3 regions of the Sporomusa rhizae genome follow, and region 1 is predicted to be linked to each of the others. Evidence: riboswitches for the same ligand, from Rfam matches in the RefSeq annotation. Region 1 holds a riboswitch; each other region holds the start of a gene.
The links. Region 1 has a riboswitch for cobalamin ahead of cobI (precorrin-2 C(20)-methyltransferase). Riboswitches for the same ligand answer to the same signal wherever they lie in the genome.

Region 1 (4,272 bases):
ATCCATGTTGGAAAACGACTCGTCCAGAAACAGCAGCTCCGGTTGTTGTGCCAAAGCCTTAGCAAAAATTACCCGCTGGCGTTCTCCGCCACTTAGTTCAGTAACCAAGCGTCCGGCAAAGTCCAGTGTATCGGTAAGCTTCATAGCATTTTCAACAACATCCAAATCCTCACTTGTCAGACCTTGCAGCCGCGATTTAAACGGAGTGCGACCCATGCTGACAATTTCCAGACAGGTATACGGAAACCTGATATCCATGTTTTGCGGCACAATAGCAATATGGCGGGCCAGTTCTTCGATACGGTAAGAACTGATATCCCGCCCTTTGATCTTGATACTGCCTGACGCAAACTTAAGTTGCCCGGTTATGGCATTTAGCAAGGTAGTCTTGCCTGAGCCATTGGGGCCGACGATACCGCAAAAACTACCACGCTCAATTGACAAACTAATATCGTTTAACACTTGTTTAGCTGCATAGCCAAATTGTACGTTTGCTATTTTTATCATCATTAACGCTCCTACCCAAGCGTTTTATTGCGCATACGAAAAATATAAACAAAGAAGGGACCGCCCAGAAGTGTTGTTAATACCCCGACAGGAATTTCAATATTGCCGACGGAACGCCCGAAGGTATCGGCTGTTAAGAGCAGTATCCCGCCTGTTAACCCGCACAGCGGAATAAGTGCCTTATTATCTGAGCCTGTCAGCATTCTAACCATGTGCGGTACAATGAGGCCGACAAAGCCGATAATACCGCCAATTGCCACACATACTGCCGTAATCAAAGCCCCGGCAGCTAGCAAGGTTGTCCGGAGACGGGAAGCGTTTATACCCAAGCTGCGGGCTTCGCGGTCTCCCAAAGAGACAATGTTAAGGTCTTCAGCATAGTAATAGCACAATACGCAGGCAGCCAGAATTAATGGCCAGCCATACAGCACATGTTCCCAGGTCTTAGCCGCCAGACTGCCAATTAGCCAAGCCACAATGGCCGAAACCTGTTCTCCGGCCAAACTCTTAACCATACTGATAGCAGCAGATAAAATGCTGCTGACAATAATCCCGGCGATAACCAAATTGGCCGAAGATACATAGCCACCCACGCGAGCCATGGACATTACGACAAGCAGGGTTGCTACCGCACCGCCAAAAGCAAATACCGTAACAGGCAGGCCGCCCTGAGCAAAGATGTTGAAATAAATAGCCACACTGGCGCCAAAGGCAGCTCCTGTTGATACTCCCATGGTATAGGAATCAGCCAGCGGGTTCATTAATAAGGCCTGAAAAACGACACCGGCTACGGCTAAACCGCCGCCGACGGCAATTGCTGCCAGAATACGCGGCAAGCGAATATCCCAGATTATCGCTGTTTTGGCAGCATTAAGGTAACTATAAGCCTCCGTATTACCACTGACTTTGCCGTAAATAACGGCAGTCACATCCCCCATGCCGATATCAGCCCGGCCAAAACCGACTGCCAGTAAAGTAAACAACACCAAAACCGCCAAGAGCGCAAAACCCGCCAAGCGGGTTTTGGCTCGCTGGCGGTTCAGAAGCGCTGTTAACGTACCGCTCATGCCAATGCGTGTTTACTCACTTTTGAGCGTTTGGTCAGAATGGTTGAAAGGTAATTTACTTTTTGTGTTCCCGCAGCAGCGGCCAAATCATGAACGATTTCTTCGCCCTCCAGGCCGCATTTTGATACCATGACAGCATTTTCAACCATGCCGTGTTTATTCAGCTTTTCAACAATATCAGTGTAATTTTTGTATACTTTCATAAGCACAACATTATCGGAAAGAGCTAATATCTTTTCCAGGCGGTCTTCATCAATAGTAGCAGGTACTATGCTTAAAATGTCGCCCCCCTCTGCCAGTGGCACTCCTAGACGATTGCCGATAGCTGAGAATGAGTTTACACCGGGAATATTGATAATTTCATGATGGGAATCTTCAAGCAACCGGTAAACATACATATATGTGCTATATAACATGGGATCACCCAGCGTCAGAAAAGCGACCTTTTTGCCGCTATCCAAAAGCTCCAGGATAGCATTCTTATTACTAATCCAGGCATCAGACAAAGCCTGAGAATTGTAGTTCATCGGAAATACCAGTTCCAGTATCTCGGTTCCTTCTTGAATATATGGCCGGGCAATTGACAAAGCCGTACTTTCATCTTTCTTTTCGGTACGGGGAGCAATCACCACATCTGATGACTTAATGGCATTAATAGCCTTTAAAGTTAATAATTCGGGGTCGCCAGGCCCTACTCCAACGCCGTAAAAAATCCCTGACATATATAAAACAACTCCTTAAAATAAATAAAGCCCTGTCACCCAAATGCATGACAGAGAAATTGCACAGTTGCGCATATCCCCTCCCCATCTCTCGTGGGTAAAACGGTGATTGTCAAACAGGCAGTTCTTCTGACTTAGGTTCATAGCCAAACTGCGCCTTCCCAAAATGTCTTACTATTTCAGTGGCTTATTGCAGTAGGCTCCCCATCACAGCGGCGGGACCGTGCCGGATTTTAACCGTCTTCCCTATTAAGCCCAATCGGGCACCTGTTCCTATACAATTACTTAAATTGTATGATTAAAAGCAGTAAAAGTCAAGCATATTATGGGTAGCCAGGTTGTAGGCAGGAGAATGGAATTAGATATAGAATATTTTTATTATTCCTATATATATTTTATTATACCCCATAATTATTATGGAAATTAGTATTATGTACGAGGTGATGTATGTGCAAACAAATACCTTCCCCCTGGTATTCAGTGGCATTTGTATTGCTGTCAATCTGGTACTGGGAACTATTGTGCAAACCCTGAAAATCCCCCTATTATTTCTGGACACTCTGGGAACTATCCTAGGAGCAGTCATGTTCGGGCCATTTTGGGGTGGTGCTATCGGTCTGATTACAAACATTATTCAGGGCATACTCACAAATCCCAAGAACATCCCGTTCGCTGTTGTAAATTTGGCTATAGGTATTATTGTCGGTTACATAGCCCGGCGTTACACCTTTACTTGGAAGACCGCGCTGTTAACCGGTCTGCTGGTGTCCGTAGTAGCCCCGCTTATAGGCACGCCCATTGCCATATGGGTATATGGCGGTCTAACCGGCGGTGGGACGGATTTGCTATTCCTCTGGCTGTTGAAAAGTGGACAGAAAATTTTTACTGCCGCCTTTATCCCACGTATAACCGGTAATATAGTCGATAAAGTTGCCTGCGCCCTGTTGGTAGCCTCATTGGTACGTTATTTCCCTGCAAATATATTAGGCAAAGCCACCAACCCTTTACTTAGGACAGCAAGGACAAACCATGCTCCGTCAAAATAAACTGGCGATAGTCAGTCATTGTATTTTAAATCAAAACAGTGTAGTCCGCAATCTAGCCAGAGCAAGCGGCAACTTTTCAAAACTTGTATCCATATTGGGCGAAGCAGGGTTAGGCATCTACCAGCTACCTTGCCCGGAGCTAATTTTTGCCGGACTGGAGCGTAAACCCCAGACTTATGAGCAATATGATACCCCGGAATTTGCGATAGTTTGCCACGAGACAACTGAACGGGTCCTAAAAGACCTGGACACCTTTCGTCAAGCCGGTTGTGATGTCCATCTGCTTTTAGGCATCCGCCGAAGCCCCACTTGCTCGCTCACTGACAGAAACGGCCACTTGTTTCGCCTGCTCCTGCCCGAACTCGCCGAGCGATTCCCGCAAATGCTGATCATGGATGTTCCCACAGATTATATAGAAGGACAGTCCCATGAGTTTGAGGTAATACTCCGCCAAGCACTGCAAAAAGAAAAGCAGGTTTAAACAAGTACCAGTGGATGTTATAATACAAAGAACCCGCGAAATCCGCGGGTTCTTCGTCATTCCGGGCGATTGATGACCGTGACCGTGTAAATCCTCTTAAGACGTACTTCACCTTAATTTTACAACTTGAATTTACCAACAGTATTTCGCAATTTTTCAGCCATCTTACCCAAGGATTGGCTGGCGGCCGCAATCTGTTCCATCGATGCTGCATGTTCTTCCGTCGTAGCCGACACCGTTTGCGCATGCTCGGCTGCTTCACTGCTTATTTTATCAATATCGTTGACCGCACCTACAATCTGTTGGCTTTCATTCGCCATCTGCTGCATGGCTGATGAAATACAATTAAATTGCCCGGAAACCCCTTCAACCAATCCCACAATTTCTTGAAAGGCTTGACCGGCAGTCTCAACTACTTCCCCGCCTACTTTAACTTCCCGTGTACCATC
Region 2 (4,272 bases), 1.6 Mb from region 1:
AACCGGTCTAAAAATTGCGGCGATAGAGTTCCTTCTTCCGGATTCATAGTACCCATGAGGATACAAGCTGCTTTATGCAAACAGGAAATCCCCTCACGTTCCACCCGGTGCTGCCCGGTGGCCGCCGCATCTAAAAGACTGCCCAAAAAATCGTGGCGCAGTAAATTAACTTCATCAATATAAAGAATCTGGTTATGGGCTCTGGAAAGTATGCCCGGCAAGAAGCGGCGCTCACCCTGTTCCACAGCATACTGCATATCCAGGCCGCCAAACACCATATCCTCCGTGGCATTAAGCGGCAATTCAATAATTCGGGTTTGTCCGGTGATTTCTGTCAGCGAACGAACCAGCGTTGATTTGGCGGTACCCTTTTCTCCTGCTACCACAACCCCGCCTGCTTTCGGATTGACGGCAGCTATGAGTAACGCTCTCTTGACAGCTTCCTGACCGGCAATCGCCGCAAAAGGAAATATCATGCGTTGCATATTATCCTTCCTCTCGCCCGCTATTGTTCGGCAAATATGGCTTCGACTTTATCCCAGTCCAGCGTTCCGTCCTCAAATGGGCGCCGTCGCATCCGGTGAGGCAGCGCCAAGTGGGCGGCTTTTTTTACGTCCTCTTTTTCCACTTGCACCCGTCCGGCGAAAGCTGCCAGCGTCATGGCAGTCTTAATTACGGTAATGTCAGCCCGGTGGCCATCAACATCAAGGGCAATAGCCAGCCTGGCAACAAGCAGGAGCAGTTCATCGCTGATAGTTACCTGGGGCAGTAAGCCGCGTGCCTGCATGATACTCGCTGCCAGTTTTTCCTGTTCTTCCTGATACTGCTGAGCAAAGGTATCTGTATCCTGTTCATAGGCTAACCGCCGTTTGATAACTTCCACCCGCCATTCTGGCTTGTTTTCTCCGGCCACGGCCACCGATAAGCCAAAACGGTCTAAGAGCTGCGGCCGGATATCGCCTTCTTCGGGATTCATCGTGCCGACAAGCACAAAGCGCGCCGGGTGGGAATAGGACACACCCTCGCGTTCGACCGTGTTAACCCCCATGGCGGCGGCATCCAACAGCACGTCAACAACATGGTCATCCAAAAGATTAATTTCATCCACATATAAAATATTGCGGTTGGCCTGAGCCAAAATGCCGGGATCAAATTTCTTTTCCCCGTGCTTGATAGCGTGTTCAATATCCAGTGTGCCAACTACCCGATCCTCGGTAGCACTTACCGGCAGCTCCACCACCCGCATTTTAACTGACTGAGTAGACAGTTGTTCTTCTGCTCCGGCTTTATCCCGGCAGTTGTCACACAGATGGCCAGGGTCCGCCGGATCGCAGTGGAACGGACAGTTTTTACTTACTTCCATGGCAGGCAATAAATCGGCAAGCGCTCTAACCGCGGTTGATTTGGCTGTTCCTTTTTCCCCTTTAATCAGAACTCCACCCAACAGGGGGTTAATTACATTTAATATAAGTGCCTGTTTCATATCTTCTTGTCCGACGATAGCAGTAAACGGATACACTGCAGTATGTTTCAAATCGATTCATCTCCTTATTGACTTCCTATGTGTGAAGTTGACTGCAAAAGAAAAAAGAGACCTTCGTTTACCTAAGTACGGAAGGTCTCTTGACTAAAAAGCATGCAAAAATACATCTTATATATAATCCCCTCCCCATGCCTCGTGAGTAAAACGGTGACTGACAATTAGGCAGTTCTCCTGGCTCTGGATCTTTGCTTACTTAAACCTTCCCGGGATCTTCATCCCAGTGGTGTATCTTAAGCTTGCTCCCCATTACAGTGGCGGGACCGCGCCGGTATTTCACCGGTCTTCCCTATTAAACCCTTACGGGTACCTAACCCTGTTATTCTGTTTTGAAAAAAATTATGCTTTAGCAGGATGAAAAGCTCCCGACTGTCAAAGCAACCGGGAGTTTCCTACAGCAAACTAATAAAAAACTCCTGATATCAACTATCAGGAGTGAATTAGACTAAATCGCACAGTTCTTGAGATTAATCCAAGAATATGCTTAGCTGTAATCCCCTCCCCATAACCGCGTGGGTAAAAAAAACGGCGATTGTCAGCTAGGCAGTTCTCCTGGCTCCGGATCATAGCTTGCTTAAACCTTCCCAAAACAATTGTTCCAGTGGTATATCTTAAGCTTACTCCCCGTTACAGTGGCGGGACCGCGCCGGTATTTCACCGGTCTTCCCTATTAAGCCCATTAGGCACCTAACTCAATAATATTAAAATTTCATTACTTCTCATACTACAGAACATCACATAGTTTGTCAATACTTTGCTGTGATTTTTCGCACAAGCCGTGCCGCAAATAAATACGTTTCTACCAGCATCTTTATCTTTATAGACAATCATTTTGTTACTATTTCATACTGATTATCTCCCTGATCTCAATATCTCAGGTTTGATGGCTACTCACTATATGGGGATGAATTGATGTTTACCGCATTTCTTGCAACCCGGGAGCCATCCTGGACTTTTCAATTAGGTAACCGCCTCTCACGGATTTTTTTTAGTTTACGGGTAAGGGTTGACCTTCCTATCCCCAGATGAGCTGCGGCTTGTTCTAGTGTCTTGTGTTCAGCAACAGCTTTTTGGATCAACTCGTGCTCGAACTCTTTTACTTGAGGGCGAATTTGTGAGATATCGTCTTCAAAAGAAGTAGCCACTGCTCTCAATATGTTTGGTGCCACCAATCGTAGAAAGTCTTTAACATCTTCTTCCGGCTCAAATGAATCCACAAAAAAAGCTAAGCGTTGGATAGTATTCTGCAATTCCCGGATATTGCCAGGCCACGTATACTTTTCAAAGTATGGCAATATCTTAGCGACGATTGGTCTCAGTTGATGCTTATTTTCGGCGGGGAGAAAGTGTTCGCATAAGTGTTTGATATCTTCACGGCGGTCAGCCAGTGTCGGAAGTTCGATCCAAAGTACATTTAGCCGATAGAAAAGATCTTCCCTGATAATATTCTTTTCCAGTAAGTCCTCTGCACTTCTATTAGATGCTGCTATAACACGGATATTTATTGGAATTATTGATTCTCCGCCAATTCGCAATACTTCACGTTCCTGTAGAACACGCAGAAGACGTGTTTGCATTTCGATAGGAAGAGCATCGATTTCGTCTAAAAATATGGTTCCGCCATGTGCCAGTTCAAACAAACCGTGCTTGCCTTTACGGCGGGCCCCCGTGAATGCACCCTCCTCATAACCGAACAACTCGCTTTCCAGAAGCGTGTGGGGTAAAGCTCCGCAATTAATAGCTACAAAAGGATTTTTTGCACGTTCACTTGCGTTGTGAATACTCTGGGCAAAAAGTTCTTTGCCTGTTCCTGATGCTCCATAAAGCATTATAGATAGGTATGACTGAGCGAAATTTTTTGCTATTTTCTTCTTTATTTCCAATGTTTTCGATACTCCGATAATATCTGAAAAAGTTGCTTTAGCTTTAAATTGACTTTGCGCCGTCAATTCTTTCCGGATTTTGTGCTCAGCTTGCACGACTTTTGAAGACTCCATAAAACTAGCAACAGCACCTACAATTTTTGAACCGTATCTTACCGGAACGCGGTTGGTAAGTATGCGAGTATTACCGGTATCTTGGAGTTCACCCTCTTCAGATTGTCCCGTTTGAAGAATATGATCAAGTCTGGAATTCGGTACTATTTCGGCAATGTTTTTGCCAATTACTTCTGTGGCGCGAATATTCAGTGTTTTTTCTGCTGACTTATTAAATATTTCAATTTCGCCATGAGCATCTACGGCAATAATCCCGTCATAGGTTGCATCCAAAATAGCTTCCAGTCGACGTGATTTTCTGGTTTCTTCCCTTCGTAGTGAAGCCAATCGATCTGCTTCAAGAAAGGCTGATTGTAATGTTGCACGATTCGTTTTTAAAAAAACACTTGGTAATCCAACCTTCTGGGCATAGGCAACAGAAGCCCCGCCCCCAACTATGCAGTAGTTTTCGGAAGCAAGTGAAGCAATTCTTCGCTCTAGAGTTTTTAAATCAGTAATTATAACTTCTGTAATAGAAATATCCAAAACTTTTTCCATCAGGGATAATCCAATATACTGATCGCTATATGATGTTATCGCGATTCTTCTGCAATACTGCCGGGCTTCATTTAATGCAGCTAAAATTTCATAAGGCCCAGTATTAACAGGAATAACCGGCATGGAAAATTTCTCAGCCAGAAATTTGGCCGTACCACCACGGCTCATGAGTATATCAATTGGCGGGCCGTTCAAGGT
Region 3 (4,272 bases), 1.6 Mb from region 1:
CTTCTTCCGACTTCATCCCGTACTCGCTGAGCGGCTTTCGCACTAATAATTGATCAAGTACTGCTGCCAGCTCATCATATATATTCGCAGCAGCGTCTATTTCCAGTATGCCGGCTAAAAGTTTATTGACTTCCTTTATCTTTCCGCCGGGGTTCTTGCGATTATATACTTTAAAGACTTCAATAAAAAACTGATAATTTGCCTCACCGTGCGGGACATGATAGTTGCCCCCCAGCGGATATGACAGTGCATGGACGGCCCCGACACCGGTGTTGGCAAACGCGATGCCGGCCCAATTGCTGGCAATTACAAAATCCTCTAATATTTCCGTTCTGTACGCAGGGCCTTTAGCATTAATAGCGCGATAGCCTTTCAGTATTAATTCGATGGCCTTACTGCTAAACAGTTCGGTAAACGCATTGGATTTCGGGGAAACCAAGGATTCCAAAGCATGGATGAGCGCATCAATGGAACTTGTCACAAAAAACTGGTATGGCAAGCCTTCTACTAGCTGCGGTATCAAAACTGCATAGTCGGCGTATAGTTCGTCAGCAGCCAGACCCATCTTTGTATGCCGGGACTTGATCTCGGCAATGGATATATTGGTTACTTCGCTGCCTGTGCCGCAGGTAGTCGGCACGATGATAAGCTCCCGTGCTTTAACCAGTGGTATTCTTCTTTCAAATAAGTCGACAGCATGTTTGGCATTTTCAACAACCAGCAATTTAGCTATGTCGATAACCGTACCGCCACCGACAGCCACAATCCGCCGGTACTCTTTTTCTCCCATGTCTTTTATAATGGCGTCAATCATTTCGTCAGACGGTTCGCCTAAACCGTATTTTTCCTGAAATATAAAATCAGCTCTAAGTTCCAGTTCTTTCATAAACGGAGTATACAAAAACTCATTGGTTAATACCAGATCACCTGGTCCTATCGCAAAAAAATCAGCAAAATCACGGAATTTGTCAAATTTATGGATTTGTGGTTTAACCGCAAGCATTCTCATAATCCAGTCTCCTGTTCAGTTTGTTTACTACCGTAAGGCCCATATCTCTTCATTCGATGGAATATAAGCATTTTTGTTGAAATAGCCGATCCTGGATATATTAATCAAATGTTCATAAGTCAGGTTTTCCGAAATACTGTTATTCCCCCACGAGCCACAACCTAAAGTGGTAGTCGGCATAAACCCGTTATGAAAACTTCCGCCTGCATTGGTTGAAGACGCCTGATTCACAACCAGCCGGCTGATAGGCAGCTTAATCCCTGCCTGACTGATATGCAGATGATTGGAGGAATGAATGGCGGCAGAATGCCCGGCCCCTTCATACAGCAAATTGGTTTTGGCGATATCCAGTGCTTCTTCAAAGGTATCGTAGGGTAACGTAATTAAAACCGGACACATTTTTTCCCGGCACAGCACATCCGCGTCGCCCTTGCCTCTTGCTTTTAAAATAATGACTTTGGTCCCGGGGGCAACGTCCACTCCGGCCAACTTAGCAATAAATTCCACCGATTGTCCAACTATTTTACCGTTAAGTGCGCCATCAACAAACATAACCTGTCTAAATTTATCTACAGTGTCGTCATTGCTAAAGTAGGCCGCACCATTTTCTACAAATTTGTCCATAATTTCAGCATGTTGTTCGCTTGGGGCTATAATGCATTGTTCACCAGAGCAAATAATTCCGTTATCAAACTTTCTGCCGGTAATGATATCCTTTGCGGCTTGATCATAGTCATAGTCCCGGTCAACTATGACCTGGACATTACCCGCGCCAACACCGTAAGCCGGTTTGCCGCTGGAATAGGCAGCCTTTACCATTCCCATACCGCCTGTGGCAATTACCACATCCACAGCTTGCATAAGTTCTTGTGTTAATTCCACGCTCGGCTCTTCAATGATCTGTACCAGATTTGCCGGTGCGCCAAGCTCTTTTAATTGCTGATTTATTAATTGCACGGTATGGGCCGACGTTTTTTTCGACCGGGGATGAGGTGCAACTATGATTGTATTTCTTCCTTTTATCGCAAACATGGCATTACACATCGGCGTAACAACAGGATTGGTGGTAGGAGTTACGGCACCAACCACTCCTTTGGGTTTGGCAACATACAACAGCCCTTTTTCCGGTTCCTCTTTAATGATTCCGACTGATCTTTTGTTTTTGAGGCTATGCCAAATAGCCTTCGCTTTTCCCTGGCATTTAGCTACTTTGTCTTCGTATACACCCATTCTTGTTTCTTCCACCGCTTCTCTTGAAAGCAGTTCCGCGTTTTCATATACGGTTTTACCGATGACTCTGACTAAATTATCGACTTGCTCTTGTTTATAATTTTCCAAAACATGCTGAGCGTTTTTTGCATTTGCTATAAGTTTTTGAATCACTTGTTCATTACTCACATTAAATCATCCTCTCCCATAAAATCATCAGCTACCCTGTCCACACTGGGTCCTGCACCATTGGTTCTGCGCACCTGTCCATTCCAACACTTAGCGTTAAAATTAAAAATTTTCAGACCTTGCATGTTCTAAAGGACAAAGTCAAATAAAAAACTCCCGAGTATATCGGGAGAAGAATACAGAAACACAGCAAATAAAAACTCCTGACTATGTGTCAGGAGTGAATACAGCATACAGTATGCACAGCTTAACCAAGAGACATCCCCGTCTCATCATAAGCAAACATACTTTGGTCTGTAATCCCCTCCCCATCTCTCGTAGGTCAAACGGTGATTGTCAGATAGGCAGTTCTCCTGGCTCTGGATCACAGCTTCCCCAAGCCTTCCCAGGATTCTCATCCCAGTGGCATTTTTTTGGGTTCACTCCCCATTACAGTGGCGGGACCGCGCCGGCATTTCACCGGTCTTCCCTATTAAGCCCCGAAGGGCACCTAACTCTATGTATTGAATTGTCTTTAGGCAAATGCAAAATAAAAAAACTCCTGACTATGTGTCGGAGCGAATACAGTACAGCAGGCGCAATACAGCAGAAAACAGCAATATCTTACTATTCCGCTTACGTTAGCACACTTCGGACTGTAATCACCTCCCCATCTCTCGTAGGTCAAACGGCGATTGTCAGATAGGCAGTTCTCCTGGCTCTGGATCACAGCTTCCCCAAACCTTCCCAGGATTCTCATCCCAGTGGCATTTTTTTGGGTTCACTCCCCATTACAGTGGCGGGACCGCGCCGGTATTTCACCGGTCTTCCCTATTAAGCCCCGTAGGGCACCTAACTCAATGCATTAAATTGTCTTTAGGCTGCATAACCTGATTTAAGGGTAACATAGCCCCAAAGAGATGTCAATCCAAATTTCGCCATTCTACAACATACTACGGAATGTATTGAAATCCGACGGTTTACTTAGTTTCAGCACTGAAGCACAAACATGCAAGCAAAGTTTCTCAGCTTTTCCGCGCCCCCCCCCTCCCAGCGGTCGCCGGAGTGGGAAGGTTGGCATCCGGTTATAAAAGCAGCTTCTCCATATGTACAATTTCAGCAATACCAGCTTCATCAACAGTAATTTTAAATCCCTGTTTTTCCCAAAAGTTAAAACCGCCGGGCAAAAACCTGTGGGTATGAAGATACATGACAAAGTACCCTTGTTCAATACAAAATTCAGTTATTTTTTTTACCAGTTCAGATCCTATCCCCCGCCGTCTTAACCGCTTATCAATATAGCAACGCCCAATTTCAGCCGTAGTACCGGCAGCATAACATCCCTTCAGCAGTGCAATCCTGTCATTGTAAGCACAAACTGCCGCAGTACCGATAACTTCGCCCGCCGGTGTGAATACTCCCCACATATTGCAATTTGGAGGCTCCAAATACGTCTTTTTCAGCCCCCAGACATCGTCGGTTATGGCCGACTGGCCTTCATGAGCAAACAAATCCTTAAGCTGCCGCATTAGAAAATTTTGTACAGCATCAACATCTTCTGCTTTGATTGTACGTATAACCAAATCCTGCATCTAAAGCAATCCTATCCCTTCTTTTATTGGTTCTGGTACCAGAATTATACAAAGACCTTTCTCATCTTTTACTAGAATACCAAGCCACAATACCCACAATCTTGTTAATAAAATTGACTTTATAAGGATAGATTGAATTTCTTCAACCTATCCTTTTCTGATCACAGGCATAATTGCAATTCCACAATTTTTTCAACAGTTTCAAAACTGCTAAATGAAAACAGTCCCCTTTTCAAAGGCTAATTACAAGTTATGAAACAAAATGGCAGGCAACGCTGTGACCTTTAGAAAGCT

Region 2: another riboswitch for cobalamin. It lies ahead of SRRS_RS05335 (ATP-binding protein); the one in region 1 lies ahead of cobI (precorrin-2 C(20)-methyltransferase).
Region 3: another riboswitch for cobalamin. It lies ahead of SRRS_RS05195 (aldehyde dehydrogenase family protein); the one in region 1 lies ahead of cobI (precorrin-2 C(20)-methyltransferase).

The regions. Positions count from the first base shown of each region.
Region 1 covers NZ_CP156925.1:5,373,689-5,377,960, forward strand. The annotation lists gene SRRS_RS25125 (ABC transporter ATP-binding protein) at 1-510, opposite strand, end outside; gene SRRS_RS25130 (FecCD family ABC transporter permease) at 519-1,574, opposite strand; gene cobI (precorrin-2 C(20)-methyltransferase) at 1,571-2,296, opposite strand; cobalamin riboswitch at 2,398-2,582, opposite strand; gene SRRS_RS25140 (CD3073 family putative ECF transporter S component) at 2,746-3,342, shown strand; gene SRRS_RS25145 (hypothetical protein) at 3,326-3,823, shown strand; gene SRRS_RS25150 (methyl-accepting chemotaxis protein) at 3,943-4,272, opposite strand, start outside.
Region 2 covers NZ_CP156925.1:1,169,854-1,174,125, reverse strand. The annotation lists gene SRRS_RS05340 (VWA domain-containing protein) at 1-485, opposite strand, end outside; gene SRRS_RS05335 (ATP-binding protein) at 506-1,534, opposite strand; cobalamin riboswitch at 1,687-1,869, opposite strand; cobalamin riboswitch at 2,065-2,246, opposite strand; gene SRRS_RS05330 (sigma 54-interacting transcriptional regulator) at 2,497-4,272, opposite strand, start outside.
Region 3 covers NZ_CP156925.1:1,136,940-1,141,211, reverse strand. The annotation lists gene SRRS_RS05200 (4-hydroxybutyrate dehydrogenase) at 1-1,009, opposite strand, end outside; gene SRRS_RS05195 (aldehyde dehydrogenase family protein) at 1,037-2,407, opposite strand; cobalamin riboswitch at 2,733-2,916, opposite strand; cobalamin riboswitch at 3,074-3,257, opposite strand; gene SRRS_RS05190 (GNAT family N-acetyltransferase) at 3,472-3,978, opposite strand; gene SRRS_RS05185 (ABC transporter ATP-binding protein) at 4,229-4,272, opposite strand, start outside.